Regions from separate parts of the Streptomyces sp. AM25 genome, predicted to be linked through region 3. Evidence: riboswitches for the same ligand, from Rfam matches in the RefSeq annotation. Region 3 holds a riboswitch; each other region holds the start of a gene.
The links. Region 3 has a riboswitch for cyclic di-AMP ahead of ACLHRZ_RS16240 (M23 family metallopeptidase). Riboswitches for the same ligand answer to the same signal wherever they lie in the genome.

Region 1: it holds a riboswitch for cyclic di-AMP, as region 3 does, so the genes downstream of both, ACLHRZ_RS27875 (C40 family peptidase) here and ACLHRZ_RS16240 (M23 family metallopeptidase) in region 3, are expected to answer to the same signal.
Region 2: it holds a riboswitch for cyclic di-AMP, as region 3 does, so the genes downstream of both, ACLHRZ_RS09395 (M23 family metallopeptidase) here and ACLHRZ_RS16240 (M23 family metallopeptidase) in region 3, are expected to answer to the same signal.

What each region holds. Positions count from the first base shown of each region.
Region 1 covers NZ_JBKIWN010000023.1:40,447-46,139, forward strand. The annotation lists gene ACLHRZ_RS27850 (phenolic acid decarboxylase) at 1-448, opposite strand, end outside; gene ACLHRZ_RS27855 (hypothetical protein) at 533-799, opposite strand; gene ACLHRZ_RS27860 (hypothetical protein) at 1,095-1,511, shown strand; gene ACLHRZ_RS27865 (hypothetical protein) at 1,558-2,019, opposite strand; gene ACLHRZ_RS27870 (YchJ family protein) at 2,181-2,600, shown strand; gene ACLHRZ_RS27875 (C40 family peptidase) at 2,593-3,060, opposite strand; cyclic di-AMP (ydaO/yuaA leader) riboswitch at 3,065-3,218, opposite strand; gene ACLHRZ_RS27880 (endo alpha-1,4 polygalactosaminidase) at 3,398-4,252, opposite strand; gene ACLHRZ_RS27885 (spherulation-specific family 4 protein) at 4,249-4,929, opposite strand; gene ACLHRZ_RS27890 (NAD-dependent epimerase/dehydratase family protein) at 4,926-5,693, opposite strand, start outside.
Region 2 covers NZ_JBKIWN010000006.1:99,765-105,457, reverse strand. The annotation lists gene ACLHRZ_RS09400 (GntR family transcriptional regulator) at 1-319, opposite strand, end outside; gene ACLHRZ_RS09395 (M23 family metallopeptidase) at 459-1,262, opposite strand; cyclic di-AMP (ydaO/yuaA leader) riboswitch at 1,277-1,432, opposite strand; gene ACLHRZ_RS09390 (M16 family metallopeptidase) at 1,638-3,005, opposite strand; gene ACLHRZ_RS09385 (M16 family metallopeptidase) at 3,050-4,411, opposite strand; gene ACLHRZ_RS09380 (DNA gyrase/topoisomerase IV subunit A) at 4,638-5,693, shown strand, end outside.
Region 3 covers NZ_JBKIWN010000010.1:244,515-250,207, forward strand. The annotation lists gene ACLHRZ_RS16235 (PP2C family protein-serine/threonine phosphatase) at 1-887, shown strand, start outside; cyclic di-AMP (ydaO/yuaA leader) riboswitch at 1,038-1,207, shown strand; gene ACLHRZ_RS16240 (M23 family metallopeptidase) at 1,220-2,344, shown strand; gene ACLHRZ_RS16245 (MFS transporter) at 2,448-3,920, shown strand; gene ACLHRZ_RS16250 (aldo/keto reductase) at 3,983-4,927, shown strand; gene ACLHRZ_RS16255 (hypothetical protein) at 4,941-5,240, opposite strand; gene ACLHRZ_RS16260 (serine hydrolase domain-containing protein) at 5,343-5,693, shown strand, end outside.

The DNA of each region.
Region 1 (5,693 bases), on a different contig from region 3:
CGACGCGGAAGGTGCCCTTGAGGTCGAGGCGCTGCTTGGCGCCGTCCTGCTCGAACTCGATGACGGCTGTCACCGTGCGCTCGTTCCAGTCCTGCACCTGCTCGACGGTCGTGCCGTCGGCCTCGGTCCACTTGAGCCGGTAGACACCCGGAGACTCCTCGCGGTGCTCGACCTTCACCGTGCCCTCGGCCGGGTCCTGGCCGGCGAGCACCTTCCAGTGGGCGGTGTCCGCGCCCTCGAAGCGCAGCTCGAACTTGTAGCCGTTGTCGTAGGAGATCCGCAGGGTCTCGCCGGCGAAGTCCGGCTCGGCGGTCCGGACCGCGGCGGTGTGGCCTGCGCGCGCCGGGGCGTCCGCCTGGGCCATGACCGGGGTGAGCGCCAGCAGCGCGGTGGACAGGGCGGCGGTCGCCCCGAGACCGAGGGCGATGCGGCGGTGCTTGCGGTTCACGGGTGTCACCTTCCGTTGGGTTGACGTGTCAACCATGACGCTACGAATTGCATGGTTGATATGTCAACCATGCAGGTCAGGCGGTCAGGTGAGGATTGCGGCGATCACCGGGGAGGCAGGCGGCCCACCGAGGACGCGGCGCGGCTCGGCCACTCCCCCGAGCCGCTGTTCCGGCGTGAGGGCGAGATAGCGCTCGATGCGCTCGTCGAACGTGCTGCAGAAGCGCGCGTAGAGGGCGTTGTCCTCGACGCTCCGGCCCGCGAGGGCCGCGGTGCCGGCGTGGTCGTCTCCGGGCAGCACGTGGCCGGGCGGGGCGTCCGCGAAGTGGGCGGCGAGGAGTGGAGCGTGCACGCTCACCGTAGCCATTCCCGGGCGATGTGTAAAGACGGCACCCCCAGCCGCTCGACACGCCGTGTACCCGCGCGTTCTCGCCAGGGGAGCTTCAACCCACCACCCCTGGGCGTGAGGTGCCTCACACCCTCGCCGTGCTCAAGGGCACAGTGGCCGCATCAACGGGCCACATCCGGCGTGACGTTAATCGAATCTGTGCAGTGCCGGGGTGCGCCGGGACAGTGGGACGCGCACCGGCAGCACCGACTACCCATCCCGGACCGCCAATCCCGGTGGAAGAGAGGATTCGAGCACCATGAGCGAGATCCAAGTGGCCTCCGGCATCTACAAACTTGAGAGCAAGCACCTCTACGTGACGCGCGGCCAGTACCCCAGCGAGCACGGCTTCCCGGTCATCGCGCGGAACATGCTGATCCCGCCGATGCTCCAGCACTGGACCATCGAGCGGGTCAGCGAGACGCTGCCCGGGCAGTACAACATCAACCTCGAGATCGAGCCCGATCTCTTCCTCACGGCCGACGGCACGGATGTCCTCTGGGCCAAGGAGGGCACGCCGGAGCCGTGGACGCTCGTGGCCGGGCCGCAGGGCTTCGTCATCCGTTCTCCGAAGGACCTCGCGCTGGCTGCGCCCACGCCGAACGCGCAGATCAAGCTCGTCGACCCGAAGTCCCCGGAGGTGGGCTACTACCACCTGGAGCACACCCTGTTCTGAACAGGGCGCGAGACGTCGTGGGGGTCGCCGATCAAGTCGGCGACCCTCACGCCGCCGCCGGCAACAGCTTCGGCACCGACCCCAGCAGCGCCCGTTCATCGGTGACCACTGCCGTCACCCCCGTCGTGACCCCGGCCGTGTCCTCCGACCCCGTCGCCCTCAGCAGCGCCGTCACGTCGTCGTCCAGCTTCTTCAGCTGTGCCGGCACCTCCGCCGCGCGGTCCGCCGCCTTCACCGATCTCTGCAGCCGGCCCGACGTCGACCGCAGCCGCCGCTGCAGTTCCTGCAACGCCGCCGTGTCCGGGGTCTTCGAGCGGGCTTCCGTGCCGATCCGGGATGCGAGCAGCAGCGTCTCGCCGAGGTTGCCCACCGTGTCCAGCGACTCCGCCGCAGCGGGCCCCGGCGTGGCGGGCGGTGCGTCCGACGCGAGCGCGGGACCGGCGATCAGCAAGGCGAGCGTGCCGCACACGGCGGCCGCGGCAGTGGAGGGAAACGGGTTCAGGCGCATGCCGTCACCCTTGGTGGAGGGCCTCCGGGCCGCAACCGGCGGACGGCCCCGGCCCCGCGCCCGGACGGGCCCCGCAGTAAACCTGACCTGCGCGTATGTCAAACCGGCAAGCCGATGACCACCGTGCGGCCGAACGGGTTCCCATCCGGCACAATCAAGACGTGTCCAGATCCAGCGCACGTCCCCGGCCGGCCGTCGGCCCCGCCTCGCCCTGCCCCTGCGGGCTCGGCGACACGTACCAGAACTGCTGCGGCGCCTTCCACAGCGGGCAGAAGACCGCGCCCACGGCCGAACGCCTGATGCGCTCGCGCTACGCCGCCTTCGTCGTCCGCGACACCGCGTATCTGCTGCGCAGCTGGCACTCCAGCACCCGGCCCGCGCACCTCGATCTCGACCCCGAGATGCGCTGGACCGGGCTGGACGTCCTGGCGACGACGGACGGCAGCCCGTTCCACCAGGAGGGCACCGTCGAGTTCCGGGCCCGCTGCAGCGAGCGCGGGCACCAGGACGTCCTGCACGAGGTGAGCCGGTTCGTCCGTGAGGACGGGCGGTGGGTCTACCTGGACGGCGCCGTCACCTGACCCGGCCGTACCAGACGCTGCCGGTCCAGATCTTCTCCAGGCGCACGCGCGTGCCCGGCTTGGGGGCGTGCCAGATCTTGTTGTTCCCGGCGTAGATGCCCACGTGGTACACGTTGCTGCCGGAGTGGAAGAACACCAGGTCACCGGCCTGGCGGGAGCCCGCGGAGAGGTGGCGGGTCGCGTTGTACTGGTCGGCCGCGGTGCGCGGCAGGCGCTTGCCGATCCGCTTGAACGAGTAGAGCGTCAGGCCCGAGCAGTCGAAGCGGTTCGGGCCGGTCGCGCCGTACTGGTAGGGCGATCCCTGCTTGGCGGCCGCGACCCTGAGGGCCTGTTCGCCGGGGGTGGCGGCCTGGGTGCCGGGGACCATGCCCGGCAGCAGGACCGTTGCCGCCACCGCGGCGGCGGCAAGTACGGGAATGCGCGCAGGTATTCGCGGCAGTGCAGAAGGCATTGCAGACATGCCGAAGCCCTTCGTCAGCCGCCTGCGAAAGATGACCTGTCGGGTTCGGGCTGGACGAAGGTGCCCGGCCACGGTCGTGGCTTCACCCCAAGGACCACCGCCATCGTGGTCCGTCGTGCTCGGGTCTCCCGCTCCTGCCGGTCCGTCGAATCGGTTCCGCACCCGGTGCGGTGGCAGGACTCGGCGTCCGCCCGGGTGGCCCGCCTCGGTGACGGGGTCTCATGTTCGAGGGACGATCCTGCACCACCCCGCGCTCGAATTCAGAGCCGAATGGGGCTTCTGTGAACTTCTTCACTTCCGCCCTGTAACTGCAACCACGCCCGCATCTGGCACCCCATCAGCACGGCTTGCGCCACGCATCCAGACCCAGCCGCTTCTGCATCGAGCTCAGCCCGAGCCGCGTCGTTTGGCTGCAGAACTCCCCCGGTTTCAGGTCGTATTCGACGTGAAAGACCGCTTTGTTCGCCTTCACAAAGGGTGTCAGGCGCTCGCACTCCTCGTACTGCGCGCACTGCTCGTTCACCGCGAAGTCGAAGTCACCCAACAGCTGCGGGATCTGCTCCAGGTCGTTCTTCAGCCCCACGGACATCCCCCGGTCGTGCGCGAGCTTCGCCAGCATCCGGTTGAACGCCAACTGGTCGTCGGCAGTCAGCTTGAAGCCCGTCGAGTTGCGGAAGCCCTCCGTCAGGTCCGGCTCCACGGCGTCGAAGCCCTTCTTCCGGCACATGTCGATCCGGGCCGCCATGATCGGCTTCAGGACGTCGAGGCGGCGGATGTCCACCCACTTCTCGCCCTTCCAGCCCTTGTTGTTCGCGCCGAGGACGCCCTTGGGAAAGGTGTTCCTGTCCGGCCGGAAGTCCTCCCACGCGCCGGCGTTGAAGTAGCAGATCACCTTCCGGCCGCGCGCATGCAGCACCGAGACCGTCGCGGCCGAGTTCTCGAATCCGTCGATGTCGTAGACGGGGACGTCCACCGACGTGTCGACCTTGCCGTCCAGCTGCCACTGCCAGCGCGTCCCCGGCTTCGGCTGCCAGCGTTCCCCGGAGGCGGGAGCAGAAGGTGCAGGTGCAGGTGCCGTCGCCTGCTCGTCCGGACCGTCTCCCTCATCGTCGGAGGACGAGGACGCGCAGCCCCCGACAGCCAGCAACAGCAGCACACCTGCCACGGCCGCCCCCGCCCGTATCCCCTTCATCGCACCGCCCCCGTCGTCAAGGGCGCGCTCTGCCAGGGGTTGGCCCCGTCGCCCGGCACCGCGCAGTGCACCCCGGCCCCGCGCCGCTCCGCCGTGCGGGCCACCTGCTCCGCGCAGCCCTCCGGGACGGCGTAGACGAGGTGGCAGAACCGGCCCGGCGGATGGTCCGCCGTCCACGGCGGCACCCCGGCCCGCCGGTACTCCTCCCAGCTGCCCTCGAAGGTGACCAAGACGTCGGCGAGCCGCGCGTAGCCGGGGTCCGGATGGGTCCCCGGGTTGAGCGCGACGGTCCGCGCGCCCATCGTCCTGGCGATCAGGACCAGCCGCCGGTAGTGCGGCAACACCGCGGCCCCGGAGGGGACTTGGTCGAGGAAGACGCCGTCCACGTCGTACCACCTGCGGTGCCGGCGGATGTCCGCGGCCACGGCGCGCGGCCGGCGGCGGCCGTACCCGGTGTCGGTGTAGCCCAGCAGCCGCACCCCGGCGCGGCGCAGCCGCCCGGCGGCCTCGGTGAAGGCCGGGTCGGGGCGGTGGCCGGGGCCGTCCGCGGCGTTGAGCACGACCCCGTACACCAGCGGGGCCGCCGCCTGCAGTTGCGCCCAGGCCTCCGGGTGGGTGGCCGGGTGGGCGTAGAGCGGGACGAGCAGCCGCTGTTCCTCCTGCTGCGTCTGCGTCATCGGACGTTCTCCTCTGCTGCCGTGCCGGCCCACACGTCGGCAAGACTCTCGGGCAACGCGTACCGCGGTGTCCAGTCCAGACAGCGGGCTGCCGCGGTGACGTCCGCCTGCTGCCAGGGGACGGCGGCCGAGCGCGGGGAACCGTCGCCGTCCTCCTCGATCGTGCCCCGGAAGCCCGCCGCGCGGGCGAGGCCTTCGGCGACGTCGCGGACGCGGCGTGCCGTGCCGCTGCCGATGTTGAGGACGGGAGGGAGCGGCCCGGTCGCGGTGACGGCGCGGGCGACGGCAGCCGCGACGTCCCGTGCGTCGACGAAGTCGCGGTGTGCGGAGAGGTCCCCGGTCCGGATCCGGCCGTCGCCGCCCGAGCGGCGCAGTTCGGCGGCCAGCCGGCCCGGCAGGGAGGCGAGAGGCTGGCCCGGTCCCACGGGGTTGAACACCCGCAGCACGACGGCGTCAAGGCCGGATCCGGTCACTGCGAGCGTGCCGGCCAGTTTGCTCGCGCCGTACAGGCCGAGCGGGCGGGCCGGGCCGGACTCGGCGGCGGGACGCTGCCCGTCGGCGGGTCCGTACTCGGCGGCCGAGCCCAGGTGGACCAGGCGGGCCCGAGGCGCGGCCTCGTGCAGGGCCGCGCACAGGACGGCGGGGCCGAGCGCGTTGAGAGCGGCGAGGTCCACCGCGCTGCCGCCCACGGCTCCCGCGCAGTTGACGACCGCGTCGGGGGCCACCGAGCGCAGGACGGCCGCCAGCCGGCCCGTATCGGCGGC
Region 2 (5,693 bases), on a different contig from region 3:
GGCGCTGTGCGGCCCGCGCGGCGCCCAACGGCTCCAGCAGGGCCCGTACTTCGAGCAGGTCGGCGGCCTCCTGGGCGGTCGGCTCGGCCACGCACGCCCCCGCGTGCCGGCGGGTGGTCACGAAGCCTTCGGAGGCCAGCGTGCGCAGGGCTTCGCGCACGGGGACCCGGGAGACGCCGTAACGGCGGGCGAGGAGTTCCTCGATGAGCCGGCTGCCGGGCGGGAAGACGCCGGAAACGATGTCGTCGCGGATCGCGGTGCAGACCGCATGCGTGGAAACACGGCCGCCCTCGCGCGTCCCTCCGCCGTCATCGTTCATGTCCGGCGACTCTATGGCAATCGCATCCGGTTTCCGATGGCACCGCCGTCGCCATGGATGTGTTTTGGCCAGCCGGACTGCACACAACGCAGAGGACCCCGGCCGGAGCCGGGGTCCCTGAAGTCTGCGGAGCGGGCCGTTACAGGCTGACGCCGTGGGCGCGCAGGTAGGCGACCGGGTCGATGTCCGAGCCGTAGGTCGGGGCCGTACGGGCCTCGAAGTGCAGGTGCGGTCCGGTGACGTTGCCGGTCGCGCCGGAGAGGCCGATCTGCTCGCCGGCGGAGACCGTCTGGCCGACGGAGACGCCGATGGACGACAGGTGACCGTACTGGGTGTACGTGCCGTCGTTCATCTTGATGACGATGTTGTTGCCGTAGGCGCCGCCCCAGCCCGCCTCGACGATGGTGCCCGAGCCCACGGCGTGCACCGAAGTGCCGGACTCCGCATGGAAGTCGACGCCGGTGTGGCTGCCGGAGGACCACAGGCCGCTGGAGGCCTTGTACGCGGTGGAGACGTAGGAGCCGTCGATCGGGATCACGAAGAGGTTGAGGCGCTTGCGCTCCTCCTCGCGGGCGGCGCGCTCCTTCTCGGCACGCTCGGCGTCGGCCTTGCGCTGGGCCTCCTCGGCGCGCTTCTTGGCCTCGGCGGCGCGCTGCTTGGCGTCCTTCTCGGCCTGGTGCCGGACGTTGGCCTCGTCCGCCGCGCTGCGCTGCGTCTGGGCCTGGGCGTCGACGTTGCCGGAGATGGCGTCGCTCATCACGATGGCCTGGGTGAGGCCCGTGTCCTCGGTGCGGTGCGCCTCGTCCGCGGCGGCCATCGCCGGTGCGGCGAAACCTGCGACCACGCCGCCTGCGGTGAGGGTGGCTATGCCCGCGAGATTGGCGCCGGAACGGACGGCGCGGCTCGGACGGCGGTGCTTCCCGGTGGGACGGGTGAACGCCATGCTGCGGCTTTTTCCTTTCCTTCCTTCTCGCCTACCGGGTTAGCTGACGGGTTCGGAGCAGGAAGGTCTCCTACGGCTCCCTCGCGAGAGGGACCCGATTCACCCCAAGGGAACGGTGGTTCCCCGGCTCCCCTGGCTCGCGCCGTACGGGGACTCGGCGATGGCGGTCCGGGAGCCGCGGTTGCGGTTCCGGCCTGACGGACTGCCGCCCCGACGCTAATCGCCGTCAGATTCGAACGGCAAACAGAAGCAGGGTTTTATGACGTACGCCACATCGTCACCGTGGAACCTCTGCCTGAAATTGGACATAAGGGAGGCGTGTAAGTCCCTGCGGGCCCACACGCCTCCCTCGCTGCGGCTATTCCTGACGAACCGTCAGGCGGAGATCACGGTCACCTCGCCGATGCCCAGCGCCCGGACCGGCTCCTCGATCTGCGCAGCGTCGCCGACGAGAACGGTCACCAGACGGTCGGCCGGGAAGGCGCTCACGACGGCCGCCGTGGCCTCCACCGTGCCGGTGTCCGCGAGACGTTCGTACAGCCGCGCCTGGAAGTCGTCCGGCAGGTGCTGCTCGACCTGGTCCGCCAGCGTGCCCGCGACGGCGGCCGCCGTCTCGAACTTGAGCGGTGCGACGCCGACGAGGTTCTGCACGGCCGCGTCCCGCTCGGCCTCCGTCAGGCCCTCCGCCGCGAGGGTGCGCAGCACCGTCCAGAGGTCCTCCAGCGCGGGGCCGGTGTTGGGGGTGTCCACCGAGCCGCTGATGGCGAGCATGGCGGCGCCCGTCCCGTCCGGCCCCGAGCGCAGTACCTGGCCGAAGGCGCGCACGCCGTAGGTGTAGCCCTTCTCCTCGCGCAGGACGCGGTCCAGGCGGGAGGTGAGGGTGCCGCCGAGGCAGTAGGTGCCGAGCACCTGGGCCGGCCAGACGCGGTCGTGCCGGTCCGGGCCGGTGCGGCCGATGAGCAGCTGGGTCTGGACGGCGCCGGGGCGGTCCACGATCACCACGCGGCCGGTGTCGTCCCCCGCGACCGGCGGCACGGGCCGGGGCGCGGCGGCGGCGCCCGTCCAGGCGCCGAGGGTGTCGGCGAGGGCCTGGCCGAGGTCGACGCCGGTGAAGTCGCCGACGACCACGACGGTGGCGGCGGCCGGGCGCACGTGGGCCTCGTAGAAGGCGCGCACGGCGGCGGCGTCGATGCGCTCGACGGTCTCCTGGGTGCCCTGGCGGGGCCGGGACATCCGGGAGCCGGCCGGGAAGAGCTCCGCGGAGAGCGCCATGGCGGCCCGGCGGGCGGGGTTGGCCAGCTCGTGCGGGATCTCGTCCAGGCGGTTGCCCACGAGCCGCTCGACCTCGTCGTCGGGGAAGGCCGGGGCGCGCAGGGCGTCGGCGAGCAGGCCGAGGGCCTTGGCCAGCCGGGAGGCGGGGACCTCCAGGGAGAGCCGGACGCCGGGGTGGTCGGCGTGCGAGTCCAACGTGGCGCCGCAGCGCTCCAGTTCGGCCGTGAACTCCTCGGCACTGAGCTTGTCGGTGCCCTCGGAGAAGGCGCGGGCCATGATGGTGGCCACGCCGTCGAGGCCCTCGGGCTCGGCGTCCAGGGGCGCGTCCAGGTTCACCTCGACGGCGACGACCTGCTGGCCCGGGCGGTGACAGCGCAGCACCGTCAGGCCGTTGGGCAGCGCCTCGCGCTCGGGGGCGGGGAAGGCCCAGGGGGTCGCCTTGCCCGGCGCGGGCCGGGGGTGGAACTCCATCGTGGGTGCTGCGGTGTCCGTGCCGTTCGCGGCTGCGGTGTCGCTCACCGGTCCGTCTCGCTTTCGGTTGCGGGTGCGTCTGCGGTCTCGTCTGCCTCGCCGCCGGCCTGGCCGGTGGGCTCGTAGACGAGCACGGCGCGGTTCTGCGGGTGCAGCCGGGCCTTGGCGACCGCCTGCACCTCCTCGGGGGTGATCTCCAGGACGCGCTGCACGGCGGTCAGGGCGAGCTGCGGGTCGCCGAACAGCACGGCGAAACGGCACAGTTCGTCGGCCCGGCCGCTGACGGTGGCCAGCCGGTCCAGCCACTCGCGCTCCAGCTGGGCCTGCGCGCGCTCCATCTCCTCCGGGGTCGGCCCCTCCAGGGCGAAGCGGGCGAGCTCCTCGTCGACGGCCGACTCGATCGCGGGCACCTCGACGCCGCCGGAGGCCTTGACGTCCAGCCAGCCGAGCGAGGGCGCACCGGCCAGCCGCAGGATGCCGAAGCCGGCGGCGACGGCCGAGCGGTCGTGCCGCACCAGGCGGTTGTGCAGGCGGGAGGACTCGCCGCCGCCCAGGATGGTCAGCGCCAGGTCGGCGGCGTCGCACTCGCGCGTGCCGTCGTGCGGCAGCCGGTAGGCGGCCATCAGCGCGCGGGCGGGGACCTCCTCCACCACCACCTGGCGCACTTCCTCGCCGATGGTGTCGGGCAGGGCGCCGTCGCGCGGGGGCTGCTTGCCGTCGTGCGACGGGATGGAGCCGAAGTACTTCTCGATCCAGGCGAGCGTCTGCTCCGGGTCGATGTCGCCGACGACCGTCAGCACGGCGTTGCCGGGCGCGTAGTACGTGCGGAAGAACGCGCGGGCGTCCTCCAGGGAGGCGGCGTCCAGATCGGCCATGGAGCCGATGGGCGTGTGGTGGTAGGGGTGGCCCTCGGGGTAGGCCAGGGCCGTCAGCTTCTCGAACGCCGTGCCGTAGGGCACGTTGTCGTAGCGCTGGCGGCGCTCGTTCTTGACGACGTCGCGCTGGTTCTCCATGGACTCGTCGTCCAGGGCGGTCAGCAGCGAGCCCATCCGGTCGGCCTCCAGCCACAGGGCCAGCTCGACCTGGTGGGCGGGCATGGTCTCGAAGTAGTTGGTGCGCTCGAAGCTGGTGGTGCCGTTGAGCGAGCCGCCCGCGTTCTGCACCAGCTCGAAGTGGCCGTTGCCCTGGACCTGGGCGGAGCCCTGGAACATGAGGTGCTCGAAGAGGTGGGCGAGGCCGGTGCGGCCCTTGACCTCGTGGCGCGAGCCGACGTCGTACCAGAGGCAGACGGCGGCGACCGGGGTCAGATGATCCTCGGAGAGCACCACCCGCAGGCCGTTGGCCAGGCGGTGCTCGGTCGCTTTCAGGCCGCCGGAACCGGCCTGTTGCGTGGCCGTGTGACCCATGGGCATGTACGTCCCTTCGATTGCTCGAAAATCCCGCGGTGCCTCGCGGCGGCGCGCGTGATGAACAGTCCTGTCACTGTATGCAAGCGCGTCGGCTTCTGGCGAAGTTCCCGGACCGCTCACTCCCTGCGGACGGGTCGCGGTCGGCGTTGTCGGTGGCGCGGTCCACAATGGTCGGCGTCAGCACACCCGCCCCGGCAAACCGATCGAAGGAGCCGCAGCCGCGATGGCCCGCCGCAGCACGAAGACCCCGCCGCCGGAAGAGTTCGAGGAGCGCATCCTCGACATCGACGTCGTCGACGAGATGCAGGGCTCCTTCCTCGAGTACGCCTACTCCGTCATCTACTCCCGCGCCCTGCCCGACGCCCGCGACGGGCTCAAGCCCGTCCAGCGCCGCATTCTCTTCCAGATGAACGAGATGGGCCTGCGCCCCGAGCGGGGCCACGTGAAGTGCGCCCGCGTCGTCGGCGAAGTGATGGGCAAGCTCCACCCGCACGGCGACGCCTCGATCTACGACGCCCTGGTGCGCATGGCGCAGCCCTTCTCGATGCGGCTGCCCCTGGTCGACGGCCACGGCAACTTCGGTTCGCTGGGCAACGACGACCCGCCCGCGGCCATGCGGTACACCGAGGCCCGCATGGCGGCGCCCTCGTCGCTGATGACGGAGTCGATCGACGAGGACACCGTCGATTTCGCGCCGAACTACGACGGCAGCGAGCAGGAGCCCGTCGCCCTCCCCGCCGCCTACCCCAACCTGCTGGTCAACGGCTCGTCCGGGATCGCGGTCGGCATGGCGACGAACATGCCCCCGCACAATCTGGGCGAAGTGGTCGCCGCCGCCCGGCACCTGATCAAGCACCCGGGCGCCGACCTCGACACCCTGATGAAGTTCATCCCCGGTCCGGACCTGCCCACCGGCGGCCGGATCGTGGGCCTGAGCGGCATCCGCGACGCGTACGAGACGGGCCGCGGCACGTTCAAGATGCGCGCGACGGTCGCCGTGGAGAACGTGACCGCCCGCCGCAAGGGCCTGGTCGTCACCGAACTGCCCTTCGCGGTCGGCCCGGAGAAGGTCATCTCCAAGATCAAGGACCTGGTCGGCTCCAAGCGGCTCCAGGGCGTCGCCGACGTGAAGGACCTCACCGACCGCGCCCACGGCCTGCGGCTGGTCATCGAGGTCAAGAACGGCTTCAACCCCGAGGCCGTGCTGGAGCAGCTCTACAAGCTGACGCCGATGGAGGAGTCCTTCGGCATCAACAACGTGGCGCTGGTCGACGGCCAG
Region 3 (5,693 bases):
GCCTGGCCGTGGTCCGCACCACCATCGGCGTCGGCGAGCGGATCACCGAGGTCTTCACCGTCGTGACGGTCTGTGCCCTCGCCCTCGGCATCAACTACGTCGTCCGCCGCAGCGACCGCCGCCTCGCGTCCGCGCGCGGCATCGCGGAGGCGGCCCAGCGCGCCGTCCTCCCCGCGCCCCCGGCCCGCATCGGCGGCCTGCGGGTCGCCGCGCGCTACGTGGCCGCGCAGGCCGACGCCCGGATCGGCGGCGACCTCTACGCGGTGCAGGACACCCCGCACGGCGTCCGCGTGATCGTCGGCGATGTCCGCGGCAAGGGCCTCGGTGCGGTGGAGGCCGTGGCCGTCCTCGTCGGCGCGTTCCGCGAGGCGGCCGAGCAGGAGCGCACGCTCGAGGGGCTCGCGGCGCGTCTGGAGCACGCGTTGCAGAGGGAGGGCGCACGGCGCGCCAACCTCGATCAGAGCGAGGGCTTCACGACCGCCGTCCTGGCCGAAGTGCCGCCCGGCGCCTCGTCCCTCCGCCTGGTCAACCGCGGCCACCCGCCCCCGCTGCTGCTCCACTCCGCGGGCCGCGTCACCGAGGCGCACCGCGGCCCGGCGGCGCTGCCCCTCGGCCTGGGGGACGTCGGCGCGTGGCCGGACCACGTCCAGGAGTGGGAGTTCCTGCCGGGGACGACGCTCCTGCTCTTCACGGACGGCGTGACGGAGGCGCGCGACGCGGACGGCACCTTCTACGACGCCGAGCGGCGCCTGAGCGGCCGCCAGTTCCGCAGCCCGGACGCCCTCCTGGAGGCCCTGACCGAGGACGTTGCGTGCCACACGGGCGGCGAGACTGCGGACGACATGGCCCTGCTGGCGATCCGCCGCGGACATCCGCACCGTGCGTAATCGATCTTGATCTGAGCGGCACGCCCACCACATGGCAAAACCTGCCCAAGAGCCCCGTGAATTCACGCTTTCGGCTTGGAAATCGGCTGCCGCGTCTATTAACGTTCGATAACGCAGCGCGGTCGTCAAACCGCCGCAAGAGGCGGCACCGTGCGCCTTCGCCGAATCCCGCACGTCTGGCTACACCTGCGCGACCAGCAACTTCAGGGAACCGGGGAACCACAACCCTTGGGGTGAATCGGACCGGCAGCAGCCGGCCCGTAGGGGACCTTCCTCCTCCGAACCCGTCAGCTAACCCGGTAGGCGAGCAGGAAGGAAAGGAGTGCGCCCCGGTGGCGTCCAACGGCCTGTTCCCGGACGGAAGTTCGCACGAACAGCATGAGCCGTACGTTTCGTACGAGCGTGCGCAGCCCCTCCCCGCCGACGAGGAATGGAACCCCGGCGAGGTGCCCGGATCGGCCGTGCGCGGCCGGCACCGGGTCGCCAAACAGCGCGGCGGCTCGATGGCCCGCAGCGGCGCCGTTCTCGGCGTGGGTGTCATCGCCGCGGTCGGCGCGGGCGGTATGGCGAGTGCCCAGGACCGTCCGGCGGCGCCGATATCCGTGCCGGACGTACCGGATCTGAAGGAACTGCCGGAGATGGCCGGAAAACTGCTCGGAGTGGTCGAAGAGGAATCCCCGGCCACCGCCGCCCCGAAGACCGAATCCGCTTCCGCATTGGCGCAGAACGCCGCGGACGCCGGGGAGGCGTTGCGCGCCCGTATCCTCCAGCAGGCCGAGAACCAGCAGGATTCCGCCGAGGAGGCCGCCCGCCAGAGCGAGACGAAGGCCGCGGAGGACGCACACCGCAAGGCCGCTGCGGAACGGACGGCGGAGGCGAAGGCCGAAGCGGAGAAAGAGCAGGAGACTCCGCAAGCCGAGGACAAGGCCGAGGACAAGGCCGAGAACAAGACTGAGGACGGGGCCGGGGACAAGAGCGGGGACAAGACCGGGGACAAGACCGGGGACGGATCCGCCTCCGAAACACCGCAGAAGCCTTCGGCCCCCTCGCCCAGCGAGCACGGCTCGTACGTGCTCCCCGTCGGCTCGTACACCCTCACCGCGGGTTTCGGGCAGTCGGGGAACATGTGGTCCGCGAACCACACCGGCGAGGATTTCGCCGCCCCGACGGGCACGCCCGTCAAGGCGGTCGCCGGCGGCACGATCACCTCGGCGGGCTGGTCGGGCGCGTACGGCTACCGCATCGTCCTGACCCTGGACGACGGCACGGAGCTGTGGTTCTGTCACCTGTCGTCGATGGTGGTCACGTCCGGCAAGGTGGCGGCGGGCGACGTCATCGGACGGGTCGGGGCGACCGGGAACGTCACGGGTCCGCACCTGCATCTGGAGGTGCGGCCGGACGGCGGCGGGCCGGTGGATCCGCTGCCGTGGCTGCGGAACAAGGGCCTCCGGCCGTAGCCGTCGGCCGTGGCCGTGCCCTGATCGGTTCGCACATTCGTACGTCCACTCGTGCGCACATTTGCCCGAGAATGTTCTGCTTCAAATAGGGCACTCAGATGGTGTGACGACCGCGAGGACCATCTCCACGTCCGTGCCCGCGCGACTCGACCGACTGCCCTGGTCGCGCTGGCACTGGACGGTTGTCATCGGACTCGGAACGGTCTGGATCCTGGACGGCCTGGAAGTGACGGTCGTCGGGAACATCGCCGGCCGGCTCTCCGAAAAGGGCAGCGGCCTGCCGATCAGCTCCGGCGGGGTCACCGGCATGGCGGCCGCGCTCTATGTGGCGGGGGCGTGTTCGGGGGCGCTCTTCTTCGGACGTCTGACCGATAAATTCGGGCGGAAGAAACTCTTCATGGTGACGCTCGCGGTCTATCTGACCGCGACGGCACTGACCGCGGCCTCGTTCAGCTCCTGGTGGTTCTTCGTCTTCCGCTTCCTCACGGGCTTCGGCATCGGAGGCGAGTACGCGGCCATCAACTCCGCCATCGACGAACTGATCCCGGCCGCCTATCGCGGCCGCGTCGACCTCATCATCAACGGCAGTTTCTGGCTCGGTGCAATAGGCGGCTCGCTGCTGTCGATTCTGATGCTCGACACAGCGATCTTCGCCCGTGGCGTGGGCTGGCGGCTGACCTTCGGGATGGGCGTCGTCCTGGGGCTGGTCATCCTGCTCGTACGGCGCCAGGTCCCGGAAAGTCCGCGCTGGCTGTTCATCCACGGCCGGGGAGAGGAGGCCGAGGAACTGGTCGACGCGATCGAGGCGCGCATCGCGGCCGAGAAGGGCGCGCCACTGCCCCCCGCCACTGGCAGGATCACCATTCGCCAGCGCGGGAGCATCGGCTTCCGCGTCATCGCCCGCACCCTGTTCAAGGACTACACGAGGCGGGCGATTCTCGGGCTCGCGCTCTTCGTCGGCCAGGCCTTCCTCTACAACGCCATCACCTTCGGCTTCGGGGCGATCCTGACCAAGTTCTTCGGCGTCTCCACCTCGCACACCGGCTACTACTTCGCCGTCATAGCCGCGGGCAACTTCCTCGGCCCCCTCTTCCTCGGAAAGCTCTTCGACACGCTCGGCCGCCGCATCATGATCTCCTCGACCTACCTCCTGGCGGGCGTTCTCCTCTTCGTCACGGCGTACCTCTTCAGTACCGGCAGCCTGAACGCGACCACGCTCACGGCCTGCTGGTCGGTGGTGCTGTTCTTCGCCTCCGCGGGCGCGAGCAGCGCCTATCTGACCGTTTCGGAGATCTTCCCGATGGAGACCCGGGCGATGGCGATCGCTTTCTTCTACGCGGTGGGCACGGCGGCGGGCGGCATCAGCGGCCCGCTGCTCTTCTCCCAGCTGACCAGCAGCGGCGTCATCGGTGACACCGTCCTGGCCTTCGACATCGGCGCCACGCTGATGTGCCTGGCCGGGCTGACCGCCGCGCTGCTGGCGGTACGGGCCGAGGGCCGCTCCCTGGAGGACATCGCCGCACCGCTCTCCTCGGTGGCCGCGGACCCTGTTCCGGCGCCGGCCCCGGCGGAATAGCGGGGCGGCAGAGAACAGAGGGGCGGCGGAATAGCAGACGGGCCACGGCAGTTGATCAAGATATGGCTGACAACTTCCGGAAGATCGGCAACCTGTCCGTCCACCCGCTCGCGCTCGGCGGCAATGTCTTCGGCTGGACGGCGGACGAAGCCCAGTCGTTCGCCGTCCTGGACGCCTACGTCGGTGCAGGCGGCAATTTCATCGACACCGCGGATGTGTACTCGGCCTGGGCGCCGGGCAACCAGGGCGGTGAATCCGAGACCATCATCGGCAACTGGCTGGCCGCACACGGCAATCGGGACGACGTCGTCATCGCGACCAAGGTCGGCGGCGGCGTTCCCGACCCGCGCGGCCTGTCCGCCGACGCCATCAAGTCGGGCGTGGAGGACTCCCTGCGCCGCCTGCGCACCGACCACATCGACCTGTACTACACGCACTACGACGACCTGTCGGTGCCGGTGGAGGAGTTCCTCACGGCCCTGGACGCACTGGTGAAGGAGGGCAAGGTCCGTGAGATCGCGGCCTCCAACATCACCGCGGACCGCCTGGCCGAGGCCCTCAACTTCTCGGAGGCGAACGGCATTGCCAAGTACGTCGCTGTCCAGCCGCACTACAACCTGGTGTCGCGGGACACGTACGAGGGCGACCTGGCGGACGTGGCCGCCGAGCACGGCCTGGCCGCCGTCCCGTACTACGCGCTCGCCTCGGGCTTCCTGACCGGCAAGTACCGGCCGGGAGCCGCAGTGGACAGTGCGCGTGCGGACAAGGCGGCGGAACACCTGCGGTCCGAGCGCGGCCCCCGCGTCCTGGCAGCACTGGACGAGATCGCGGCTGCACACGACGCCGAGATCGCGACGGTGGCGCTGGCGTGGCTCGCGGCACAGCCGACGGTGGCCTCGCCGCTGGCGAGCGCGCGCACGGTGGAGCAGCTGCCGGCGCTCCTGGCGGTGGCGGACCTGCACCTCACGGAGGCGGAGGTGGCGCACCTGACGGAGGCATCGGCGTAGGCGCTGCAGGAGCTCAGCGCTTGTGCTCCGTGACGGCCCAGGAAGCGAGGGCGACGGCGCCGGCCACTCCGAACACGGAGGGCCAGGCGCCGACCTTCTTGGCCAGTGGGTGCGAGACGCCGAAGGCGGCGACGTAGAGCGAGGTGAGGGCGGCGGCGGTCGGGGCGCCGCCCTTTTCGCACCACTGCCGGGCGGCGCCGGCCCCGGCGGCGGCGAGCACGACACCGCCGAGGGGCCGCCTCCCGGTCCACCGGGCGACGGCGTACCCGCCGACGAGCCCGGTGGCGGAGACGAGGGACGCGGGAATCTTCATGACCCTGAGGCTAACCCTGAGCACCTTGTCGGGGAGTCATAGGGGGAGGGTGGGGGCCGCCCCCGGATGGCAGGGCGGGCGCGCGCCGGAACCATGATTGCCATGACTCCGACCTTCCTGTCCCGCCGCGCCCTCGTGGGCGCCACGCTGACTGCCGCGCTGCTGGCGGGTGTTGCCGCACCTGCTGCGATGGCGGCGACGCCGACAACTGTCGCCGTTCCCTCGCTCGACGTGCAGGCCCTGCGCGCAGCCGTCTCCGACCTGAACCACCCGCAGGCAACGGCGGCCCAGCTGCGGGTGAGCGGCAAGGCGGGGAGCTGGTACGGCACGTCGGGCGTGGCGGACCGGGCGACGGGTGCACCGATACGCCAGGACGACACGTTCCGGGCGGGCAGCATCACGAAGATCTTCGTGGCGGCGGCGGTGCTGCAGCTGTCGGCGGAGGGCCGGGTG